3 regions of the Mesorhizobium sp. WSM4846 genome follow, and region 2 is predicted to be linked to each of the others. Evidence: riboswitches for the same ligand, from Rfam matches in the RefSeq annotation. Region 2 holds a riboswitch; each other region holds the start of a gene.
The links. Region 2 has a riboswitch for cobalamin ahead of AC0L15_RS27860 (ABC transporter ATP-binding protein). Riboswitches for the same ligand answer to the same signal wherever they lie in the genome.
Positions count from the first base shown of each region.

Region 1: it holds a riboswitch for cobalamin, as region 2 does, so the genes downstream of both, AC0L15_RS04435 (aromatic ring-hydroxylating oxygenase subunit alpha) here and AC0L15_RS27860 (ABC transporter ATP-binding protein) in region 2, are expected to answer to the same signal.
Region 3: it holds a riboswitch for cobalamin, as region 2 does, so the genes downstream of both, AC0L15_RS14130 (DUF1636 family protein) here and AC0L15_RS27860 (ABC transporter ATP-binding protein) in region 2, are expected to answer to the same signal.

Region 1 covers NZ_JBVVPZ010000003.1:98,935-102,204, forward strand. The annotation lists gene AC0L15_RS04420 (DUF680 domain-containing protein) at 1-116, opposite strand, end outside; gene AC0L15_RS04425 (DUF680 domain-containing protein) at 191-415, opposite strand; gene AC0L15_RS04430 (DUF680 domain-containing protein) at 483-689, opposite strand; cobalamin riboswitch at 1,194-1,396, shown strand; gene AC0L15_RS04435 (aromatic ring-hydroxylating oxygenase subunit alpha) at 1,509-2,756, shown strand; gene AC0L15_RS04440 (FAD-binding oxidoreductase) at 2,780-3,270, shown strand, end outside.
Region 2 covers NZ_JBVVPZ010000047.1:90-3,359, reverse strand. The annotation lists gene AC0L15_RS27870 (FecCD family ABC transporter permease) at 1-48, opposite strand, end outside; gene AC0L15_RS27865 (ABC transporter substrate-binding protein) at 78-1,025, opposite strand; gene AC0L15_RS27860 (ABC transporter ATP-binding protein) at 1,022-1,834, opposite strand; cobalamin riboswitch at 1,922-2,125, opposite strand; gene AC0L15_RS27855 (AraC family transcriptional regulator) at 2,391-3,224, shown strand.
Region 3 covers NZ_JBVVPZ010000014.1:1,424-4,693, reverse strand. The annotation lists gene AC0L15_RS14135 (winged helix-turn-helix domain-containing protein) at 46-1,245, shown strand; cobalamin riboswitch at 1,275-1,479, shown strand; gene AC0L15_RS14130 (DUF1636 family protein) at 1,518-1,952, shown strand; gene cobW (cobalamin biosynthesis protein CobW) at 1,949-2,986, shown strand; partial or broken gene AC0L15_RS14120 (cobaltochelatase subunit CobN) at 3,005-3,270, shown strand, end outside.

The DNA of each region.
Region 1 (3,270 bases), on a different contig from region 2:
TCGACGTTGATGGTCGCCTGCTTGTTGATGTCGGTTCCGCCAAAGTTGTCGCTACCGGCAAAAGCGCTGCCGGCAGCAATCAAAAGCGCGGCGGCGGTAAGAACGATCTGCTTCATTTTCAAAACTCCTGGATTTTCTTGGTTCCACCAGCGCGGCGGGCAAATGCCGCCGCCGCTGTTGGAACGAACTGTTAGTTGTTGCCGAACAGGTTACGGTCGCTGCCGTTGACGGGTTTCTCGTCAGCCGGAACCGGATTCTGCGCCGAAGCCGAATTCCGAATCGAAGCCGTGTACGAGTTGCTGTCGACCGCGGCGGCCGGTTGGTTGGCACCGTTCGATCCAAAGTTGTCGCTGCGGGCAAAAGCGCCGCTGGAGACGGCCACAATGGCTGCGGTGGCAAGAATGAGCTTCTTCATTTCAAATACTCCTGAGTTCCTCAGATCCCGAGCGGCGGACCGCCACTTTGCTGTTTTGGACCAGCTGTTAATTGTTGCCGAAAAGGTTGCGATCGGCGCCCTGGCCGACGGGCTGCTTTTCAGCGTGAGCCGGCGTCTGGACAGAGGCCGTATACGAGCTGTCGATCGCAGCAGTCGGCTGGTTGGCGGCGTTGGACCCATAATGGTCGCTGCCGGCAAAGGCGCTGCCGGTGATGGCCAGAGCGGCGACGGCAGCAAGAGCGATCTTTTTCATTTTAATACTCCAGTATCTTAGTCTTCCGTCCGCCTAGCGGCGTGTCTTGGGAGGATGCGCGTCATTCGGACAGCCCCGATGTGGGAAGGCCATTCGGCGGATTCCAATCACGAAGTTGTTCCGTGTGGACCAAGAATCTACACCTTGAAATTGTACCAGAGGCATCTGCTACCATGGTTTTATGGTTTGTTTTCAATATCTTATTCAAAATTACCCGTTCATGATTTGACGGATTGGCGGATCTGCGTTCACAGGGTGCTGCACGCATTGTCAACAGAAACGAACCGTTCGGTTCGATTTTAGAAGCGGCTAACAGTCACTTTTGTAAACTGTTAACCTTCCTGATCTCCGCCGCGGGTCAGATTCGATGTCACAGCAGCCGACAGTGGCCGCCGAAAAGTGGGGTTTCAGCCCTGCAGATATAAACCTGCAGGTTTCGCCGGCGGTGTCGCGCCGCATGGATACGATGTCGCTTTCATGCCGACAGTCAGCCGGCCGGCATGATTAGATCACGCCATCTCAGGTGCCGCTTGGTGACGACGAAGCGGAGAATTGGGAAGCCGGTCAGAACCCGGTGCTGCCCCCGCAACGGTGGTGGAGTTCAAGTCGCAACGGGAGACCACTGGGCCACAAGCCTGGGAAGGTGTCGCGATGAGTCCGCAAGGACACTCCAGAGCCCGGAAACCAGCCCGAGATTTTTAGACTCGACTGATCGCGGTGGGCGGTCAAGAGGTGGATGATGCATGTCGGCCCTGTCGCCGGTCTGCGGCCGATCCTCCCTCCATCACCACCAGTTCAGTCCTTACACGAGGACAGGACATGGACGCGCGCAACGACATGCTGAGGCTCTTGCACGGCCGCAGGCAAGGCTATTCGCTCGAGCAGCCCTTCTACACCGATCCAGATTTCTTCAAGCTCGACATGGAGCTGATCTGGTATCGCGACTGGCTGTTCATCGGCCACGATTGCGAGTTGCCGAAAGCTGGCAGCTATATCACCGCCCAGATCGGCGACTATCCGGTCGTGCTGGTCCGCGACCAGCAAGGCAAGGTCAATGCCTTCCACAATTCCTGCCGGCATCGCGGCAGCCGTGTCTGCAATGCCGACAAGGGCACTGCGGCGAAGCTGGTCTGCCCCTATCACCAGTGGACCTACGAGTTGGACGGCCGGCTGTTGTTTGCTCGCCAGATGGCAGACGGCTTCGACAAGAGCCAGTTCAGCCTGAAGCCGGTGGCTTGCGAAAGCGTTGGCGGCTACATCTTCATCTGCCTGGCCAACGAGCCGGTCGACTTCGCGCCGATGCGAGCCATGATCGAGCCTTACCTCCTGCCGCACCGGATGCGCGAGGCAAAAGTCGCCTTCGAATCGACCATCGTCGAGAAGGGCAACTGGAAGCTCGTCTGGGAGAACAACCGCGAGTGCTATCATTGCGCCGGCAACCATCCGGAACTCTGCAAGACATTCCCGGAAGCGCCGACGGTGACCGGGGTGCAGGGCGCCGACAGCGATCCGGAGATGCTCGCGCACTGGGCGAAATGCGAGGCGGCAGGCCTGCCGAGCAAGTTCCGCATCGATCCGGCCGGGCAGTATCGCGCCACCCGCGCGCCGCTGCTGCGCGACGCCGTCAGCTACACGATGACGGGAAGACGCGCGGTGAAGAAGAACCTTTCCGACAGCGTTTCGACCGACCGTATCGGCTCGCTGCTGCTCTATCACTATCCGACGACCTGGAACCATATCCTCGGCGATCATGCCGTCACCTTCCGCGTGCTGCCGATCAGTGCCACGGAAACGGCCGTCACCACCAAATGGCTTGTCCATAAGGACGCGGTCGAAGGCGTCGATTACGACCTCGCCGAACTCACCCATGTCTGGACCGAGACCAACGATCAGGACCGTCGCATCGTCGAGGAAAACGCCTTCGGCATCCTGTCGCCGGCCTATGAGCCCGGCCCCTATTCGGAACTGCATGAGGGCGGCGTCATCCAGTTCGTCGAATGGTACGCCTCCTTCATCGGGCCGCGCCTTGCCGAGGTCGGGCGGCCGGCGCTGCGCAGCGTCGCCTGAACGAGATCAAGGGGATGAATGCGATGACGGACCTTGGCCTCTACCGCCATCTCGACGAGATGGCGCCCTGGAACGACAGGCTCCAAGTGCTGGAAGTCATCAGCGTCAGCGACGAGGCGCCTGAGGTGAAGACCTTCACCTTCCGCTCTGACAACCAGACCTGGTTCCGCTACAGACCGGGGCAGTTCGTGACGCTGGAACTGCCGACCACCGAGGGCCCGCTGATGCGGACCTATACGCTGTCGTCCTCGCCGTCGCGGCCGTTCTCGATCGCGGTGACGGTGAAGGCGCAGGCCGGCAGCCTCGGCACCCGCTGGATGTTCGACAATCTGAAACCCGGCGTTCACGTGAAGGCCTATGGGCCGGCGGGCGACTTTTCGCTGCACAGCCATCCAGCGGCCAAGTATCTGTTCATTTCGGCCGGCTCCGGCGTGACGCCGATGATGTCGATGCTGCGCTGGCTGAACGATTGCGCGCCATGGACAGATGTCGGCTTCGTCAACTGCGCGCGAAA
Region 2 (3,270 bases):
GATCGACAGCAGAGCAAGAGCGGCGATTGCTGCCGCTCCTGCTGCCATGGCCAATTCGAACGCCCTGTGGCGCAAGCTCAGAAGGCTTCCGGGTGCATCGCGCTGGCGATCTTGCCGATCGCCTCGATGTTAGCAGGTCCGGGCGTCAGCTCGGCATAGCGCAGCGCGACGAAGCGCTCGTTCCTGACCGCATCGGTCTCCTTCATTGCCGGATGGACTTTGAGGAAGTCGAGCAGTTTCCTGTAACCACCGCCGTCCTGGTAGTCGAGCAGGATCAGGAACTGCGGATTGCGGGAAGCGACCGTTTCCCAGTCCGTGTTGCCCCAGCTCGTCTGCATGTCGGCCATGATGTTGTCGCCGCCGGCAGCGGCGATCATGGCGCTGGGGATCGCGAACTTGCCTGATGTGAAGGGTTTGTCTTCGCCGGAGTCGTAGAGAAACACCCGCGTCCGCTCGCGGTCGCCGACCTTTGCCGTGATATCGGCGAGTTGCGCTTTCCAGCCTGAAACGAGTTTTTCCGCCCTGGCTTGCTTGCCGAAAATCCTGCCCAGCTTTTCGATGTCGCCGTAGAGCAGGTCCATCGAGGCGGCGGGGCGGTTGTTGTCGAGATGGACGCAGCTTTCCGTCAGCACCAGCGTCTTGACGCCGTGCGGCGCCAGCGTATCTGGCGTTACCTCGCCGCCCGGCTTCATGCCGTAATACCAGCCGGCGAAGAAGAAATCGGGCTCGACCGCGACCAGGTTTTCGAGCGCCGGGTATTTCGGCGCGAGTTCCGGGATCGCGCCCTGCTTGGCCTTGAATTCCGGACCGGCCTTGTACCATCCGGTGATGCCGGTCAGGCCGACGATCGACGGTTGCAGCCCCAGCGCGAAGGCCATCTCGGCCATGTTCATATCCTGGATGACGGCACGCTTTGGCGCGGCGTCGAACGTCAGCGGCGTGCCGCAGCTGTCGACTGTTACCGGGAAAGCGAAGGCTGTCTGGGCAAGCAGCAGAGAGGCAAAAGACAGTGCGAGGCGTTTCACGGATGTTGCTCCTTGGTTAGATCAGAAGAGGCACGGTTCGGGACTTCGAACACCGTGAGTTCGCGGTCTTCGGTCGGATGGCGCAGCCGAAGCACGTCGACGCCGAAAATCTCGCGGATCAACTGCTTGGTCAGCGCCTCGCGCGGACCGGCGAGTGCCTGCAGGCGGGCCTCGTTCATCACCGCGACCCTGGTGGCAAATGGCGTGACCAGCGACAGATCATGCAGCACCGCCACGACGGTCATGCCAAGCTGCGATACGAGTTCGAGAAGTTCGCTGCGGGCGCGCGGATCGAGATGATTGGTCGGTTCATCGAGGAACAGGATTTTTGGCTCCTGGGCGATGGCGCGCGCCAGCTGGGCGCGTTGCCGCTCACCACCCGACACCGAGCCGATCGTGCGGCCGAGCAGCGGCAGCAGGCCGGTTCTGCGAAGCGCTTCGACGACGACGTCGCGTTGCTCGCTCCTGCGTCGCCAGCAGGCATGCGGGACCCGCCCAAGTCCGACGTAGTCGATCACGGCAAGCCGCGGATCGGGCTGATCGGTCTGGCCGACGACTGCCATGTGCAGCGCCCGCTCGGCGGCCGGAAACGTCTCCAGCCGGCGTCCGGAAAATCTCACATCTCCCGCGCTCGGACGCAGCGTGCCGCATAGCATGCGCAGCAGCGTCGTCTTGCCGGCGCCGTTGGGACCGATGATAGCGAGGCGGTCTCCCGCCGCGACCGAAAGGCTGACCGCACTGACCAGGCGCTGGCCATTCGCCGTGGCGCTCAGTTCACGCGCTTCAAGAAGAGGCTGGCAGGCGTCCAACTTACCGTCACTTTCTCAATGGCGACGGAAGGAAGCTGGACCGGCCGACAAGACCGATGTCCACGTCTCCTCCCGGCACACCCCGTCCGGTCAACTCGTGCGATGGCAGGTCTCCTGGCTCGCGGGTCCTTACGCCATCCTGCCTTCCCAGCCTTGCCGGCCAGTGGCATTTTCGGATTTTGCTCGCCGCTTACAGTTGCGGGGGCAGCCACGGCCTCGATCCGAAGATCTCACCGTGTTCCCTTTTCACCCTCGCCTTTCGGCTTGGGGACCATCAGTCAGCCACCCTAGTTTTCCGCCAATCCCAGCGCAATAAGTTTCCGGGGTTCGGAGTGCCCCGCGAGCAATGGTCTTGTCAGAACGAGCATACCGAATCTCGTAATGTAATAACGTTACTACTTAAAAGACAACGCCTGCTCCCGTCAAGCCCTTCGCCCAACGCCTTCGACTTGCCGACCACCGTCGCATTGCGCGGTGCGCAATTTCGATCAAACTGCCTCCACCAGGAAGCGATACCATGACCTGGCCAATGCGCAGTCCCACAGCAAGGAGCCATATGAACCCGACCGAGAAAGCGCTGTGGTTCGTCGAAAGCCATCTGCCGGAAGCCATCTCGCTCGACGATGTCGCCAACAGCAGCGGCGTGTCGCGCTTTCACGTGACGCGGGCTTTCGGTGCGGCGACCGGCCGTTCGGTGATGGGCTACCTGCGTTCTCGCCGCCTGACCGAGGCGGCGCGCAGGCTCGCCGCCGGCGCACCGGACATTCTCTCGGTCGCGCTCGACGCCGGCTATGCCTCGCATGAGGCTTTCACCCGCGCCTTCCGCGACCAGTTCGGCACCACGCCGGAACTGGTGCGCGCGCAAGGCTCACTCAAAAACCTCGATCTCGTGGAGCCGATTCTGATGGACCAGTCCTTCCTCACCAATCTCGAGCCGCCGCGTTTCGAAACCAGCCGGCCGTTCCTCATCGCCGGTCTCGGCGAGCGCTACAGCTGCGAAACCAGCGCCGGCATCCCGATGCAGTGGCAGCGGTTCGGCCCCTATATCGGCAACATTCCAGGCGAGGTCGGCGACGTCGCCTATGGCGTCTGCGTCAACGGCGACGATGCAGGCAATTTCGACTATATCGCCGGCGTCGAGGTGTCCGATTTTTCGGACCTGCCGAAGGAGTTTTCGCGCGTACGCGTGCCGGAGCAGGAATACGCCGTGTTCGCCCATCGTGACCACATCTCGACCATCCGCCGCACGGTCAACACGATCTGGAACAAATGGCTGCCGGCCTCCGGGCACAAGATTGCCGACGCGCCCGAATTCGAGCGCTACGGTCCCGAATTCGATCCGCGCAGCGGCAATGGCGGGCTGGAAATCTGGATACCGGTCAAAGGGTGAGAATGGCCCAGTTTTCAACTTGTGTTGGAGACTAGTGTCGCGGCGC
Region 3 (3,270 bases), on a different contig from region 2:
ATCATCGCTCCCACCTTTGGTCGAACCCGACAGAGTGCCGTCTGCATGAAGGAAAAAATCTCGCTCGCCATGGCCCGGCGCATCGCGCTTGCCGCACAGGGGTTTGCCGATCCTCGCCCTAACGGCACGCCCGATCGCCGCCATCTGGCCCGTGTGCTTGCCCGGACCGGTCTGCTGCAGATCGATTCCGTCAGCGCGGTGGTGCGTGCCCATTATATGCCGCTCTATTCGCGGCTTGGCCCCTACCCGCTCGCCCTGCTCGACAACGCCGCGGTGACGCGCAAGCGCAAAGTCTTCGAATATTGGGCGCACGAAGCCTCCTTTCTGCCGGTCGAAACCTATCCGCTGATGCGCTGGCGCATGGAGCGGGCCGAACGTGGCGAGGAAATGTATAATGGGCTGGCCAAGTGGGGCCGAGAGCGCGCCGCCTACATTGAAGACATCTTTCGCGAGGTCGTCGAACGCGGCCCGATCGCCGCTTCCGCCCTGGAAGGCCAGAAAGGCTCAGGCGGCTGGTGGGGCTGGAGCGACGCCAAGCACGCTTTCGAATGGCTGTTCTGGGCCGGCCGTATTACCACCGCGTCGCGTCGTGGCTTCGAGCGGCTTTATGATCTGCCGCAGCGCGTGCTGCCGCCGGCGATACTTGCCCTGCCAGTGCCATCGCCTGAGGATGCGCACCGCGAATTGCTGCGCATTTCCGCCCGCGCCCACGGCGTCGCCACAGCAGGCGACCTGCGCGACTATTTCCGCCTCTCTCCCGCTGATATCAAAGGCCGCATCGAGGAACTGGTCGACGCCGGCGACCTCTTGCCGGTGACCGTCGAAGGCTGGAGCAAGCCGGCCTATCTTCACAAGGACGCTCGTTTTCCGCGCAAGATCGAGGCGCGCGCCTTGCTCGCTCCGTTCGATCCGGTTGTCTTCGAACGGACGCGTACGGAAAGACTGTTCGACTTCCGCTATCGCATCGAGATCTACACCCCTGCTGAAAAGCGCCAATACGGCTATTATGTGCTGCCGTTCCTGCTCGGCGAAAGGATCGTGGCGCGCATCGACCTTAAGGCTGACCGCCCGGCCGGCGTGCTGCGCGTCCATGCCGCCTATGCCGAACCCGGCGCGCCGCCGCAAACCGCCGCCGAACTTTTTGAGGAATTGCAGCTGATGCAGGGCTGGCTCGGGCTCGAACGCATCGAGGTGACGCCTGCGGGGGATCTGGGTTCGGCTCTCGCCGACATTGCGGCGTCGTAGACGTGCGTTGACACGACTGCCTCCACAAGCCTAAATCCGGTTCAGACGGTCTCCTTCTCGGCAAAGGGAGGAGCCAAGAGGGAATGCGGTGCGAAATCTCGATTTCAAATCCGCGGCTGTCCCCGCAACTGTAAGCGACGAGCCAAGGCCGATAACCACTGGGAAAATCCCGGGAAGGCGGCACCAGGGCGATGACCCGCGAGCCAGGAGACCTGCCGTCTAGGACATAAAAATCCGATCGCCTGGCGGGTTTTCCGGGCAAGGAGCCTAATTTGGAACGCGACAGCAGTTTTTCGGCTGAGACAGCGGGCGTATTGTCCGGCGATGATGATGCTCTGGCCGACGTCACCGTGATCGTCTGCGCCTCCTGCCGTGACGAGACCGGCTCCGACGGCCATCCTCGCGCCGGCGAATTGTTGGCCGAAGACACGCGCCGCGCCGCCTCTGGCGAAAACATCCGTATCCGCAGCGTCGAATGCCTCGGCAACTGCAAGCGCCGCCTCAGCGCCGCTATCCTGCGCGACGGCTGCTGGAGCTATGTCTTTGGCGACCTGAGCGCGACCAGCGGCGCCGATCTCATCACCGGCGCAAAACTCTTCGCCACCTCGACCGACGGTCTCATTCCATGGCGCGGCCGGCCCGATTGCCTGAAGCGCGGCCTCGTCGCTCGCATCCCTCCCCTCGACCTTTTGAAGGACCAGATATGACCACTTCCGTCTTGCGCGTGCCCTGCACCGTCGTCACCGGCTTCCTCGGCGCCGGCAAGACGACGCTGATCCGCCATCTGCTCGAAAACGCTGGCGGCAAGCGGCTGGCCATCATCGTCAACGAGTTCGGCGACATCGGCATCGATGGCGAGATTCTTAAGGGATGCGGCATTGACACCTGCCCTGAGGAAAACATCGTCGAACTGGCCAATGGCTGCATCTGCTGCACCGTCGCCGACGATTTCGTCCCGGCGCTCGACCAGATCCTGTCGCTGACGCCCAGGGTCGACCATATCCTGATCGAAACCTCCGGGCTGGCGCTGCCCAAGCCGCTGGTCCAGGCCTTCCAGTGGCCGACGGTGAAGAGCCGGGTGACGGTCGACGGCGTCATTGCCGTGGTCGACGGACTGGCGCTGGCCGAAGGCCGCGTTGCCAACGACATGGACGCCCTGCAGGCGCAGCGCGCGCAGGACGAGACGCTCGACCACGACGATCCGGTCGAGGAGGTGTTCGAGGACCAACTCGCCTGCGCTGACCTGATCATACTGTCGAAAAGCGACCTGATGGACGCCGCCGGTTCGGCCCGCGCCAATGCCATCATCGGCAAGCACGCCGCCCGCGCGGTGAAGATCGTGCCGACCTCGCAGGGCAAGGTCGATCCCTCCGTGCTGCTCGGCCTCGGCCTTGCCGTCGAGGACGACATAGAGAACCGCAAGACCCACCACGATGACGAGCTCGATCACGAGCATGACGATTTTGACTCGTTCGTCATCGACATTCCGTCGATTGCCAATCCCGATGAGCTGGCTTTGCGTGTCGCCACGGCGGCGGAGGAAGAAAACGTGCTGCGCGTAAAAGGCTTCGTCGAGGTCGGCGGCAAGCCGATGCGGCTGTTGCTGCAGGCTGTCGGGCCGCGCGTCAACCACTACTACGACCGCGCCTGGACCGCCGACGACGACCGCCGCTCGCGCCTCGTCGTCATCGGCCTGAAAGGGCTGAACCGCCCGGCCATCGAGCGTATTCTCGCCGGCTGACCTCAGGCACGAGCCGCCATGCACATCCTCACCACCACATCCGCCTCGCTCGACGATCTCGCCGAGCCTGTCGATCTCAGGCAGACGCCTGCGGATGTCGTGGCGCTGTCCTTCACCGACAGCGACCTGGCCGGGCTGGCGGCGGCATGGAAAGCGGACGCGGATCGGCTGCCGTCGATGCGGCTGGCCGCCTTGCGCGATCTGCGCCATCCGATGTCCGTCGACCTGTGGATCGACAGCGTCGCCCGGCACGCCAGGGTTGTTCTGGTTCGCATCCTCGGCGG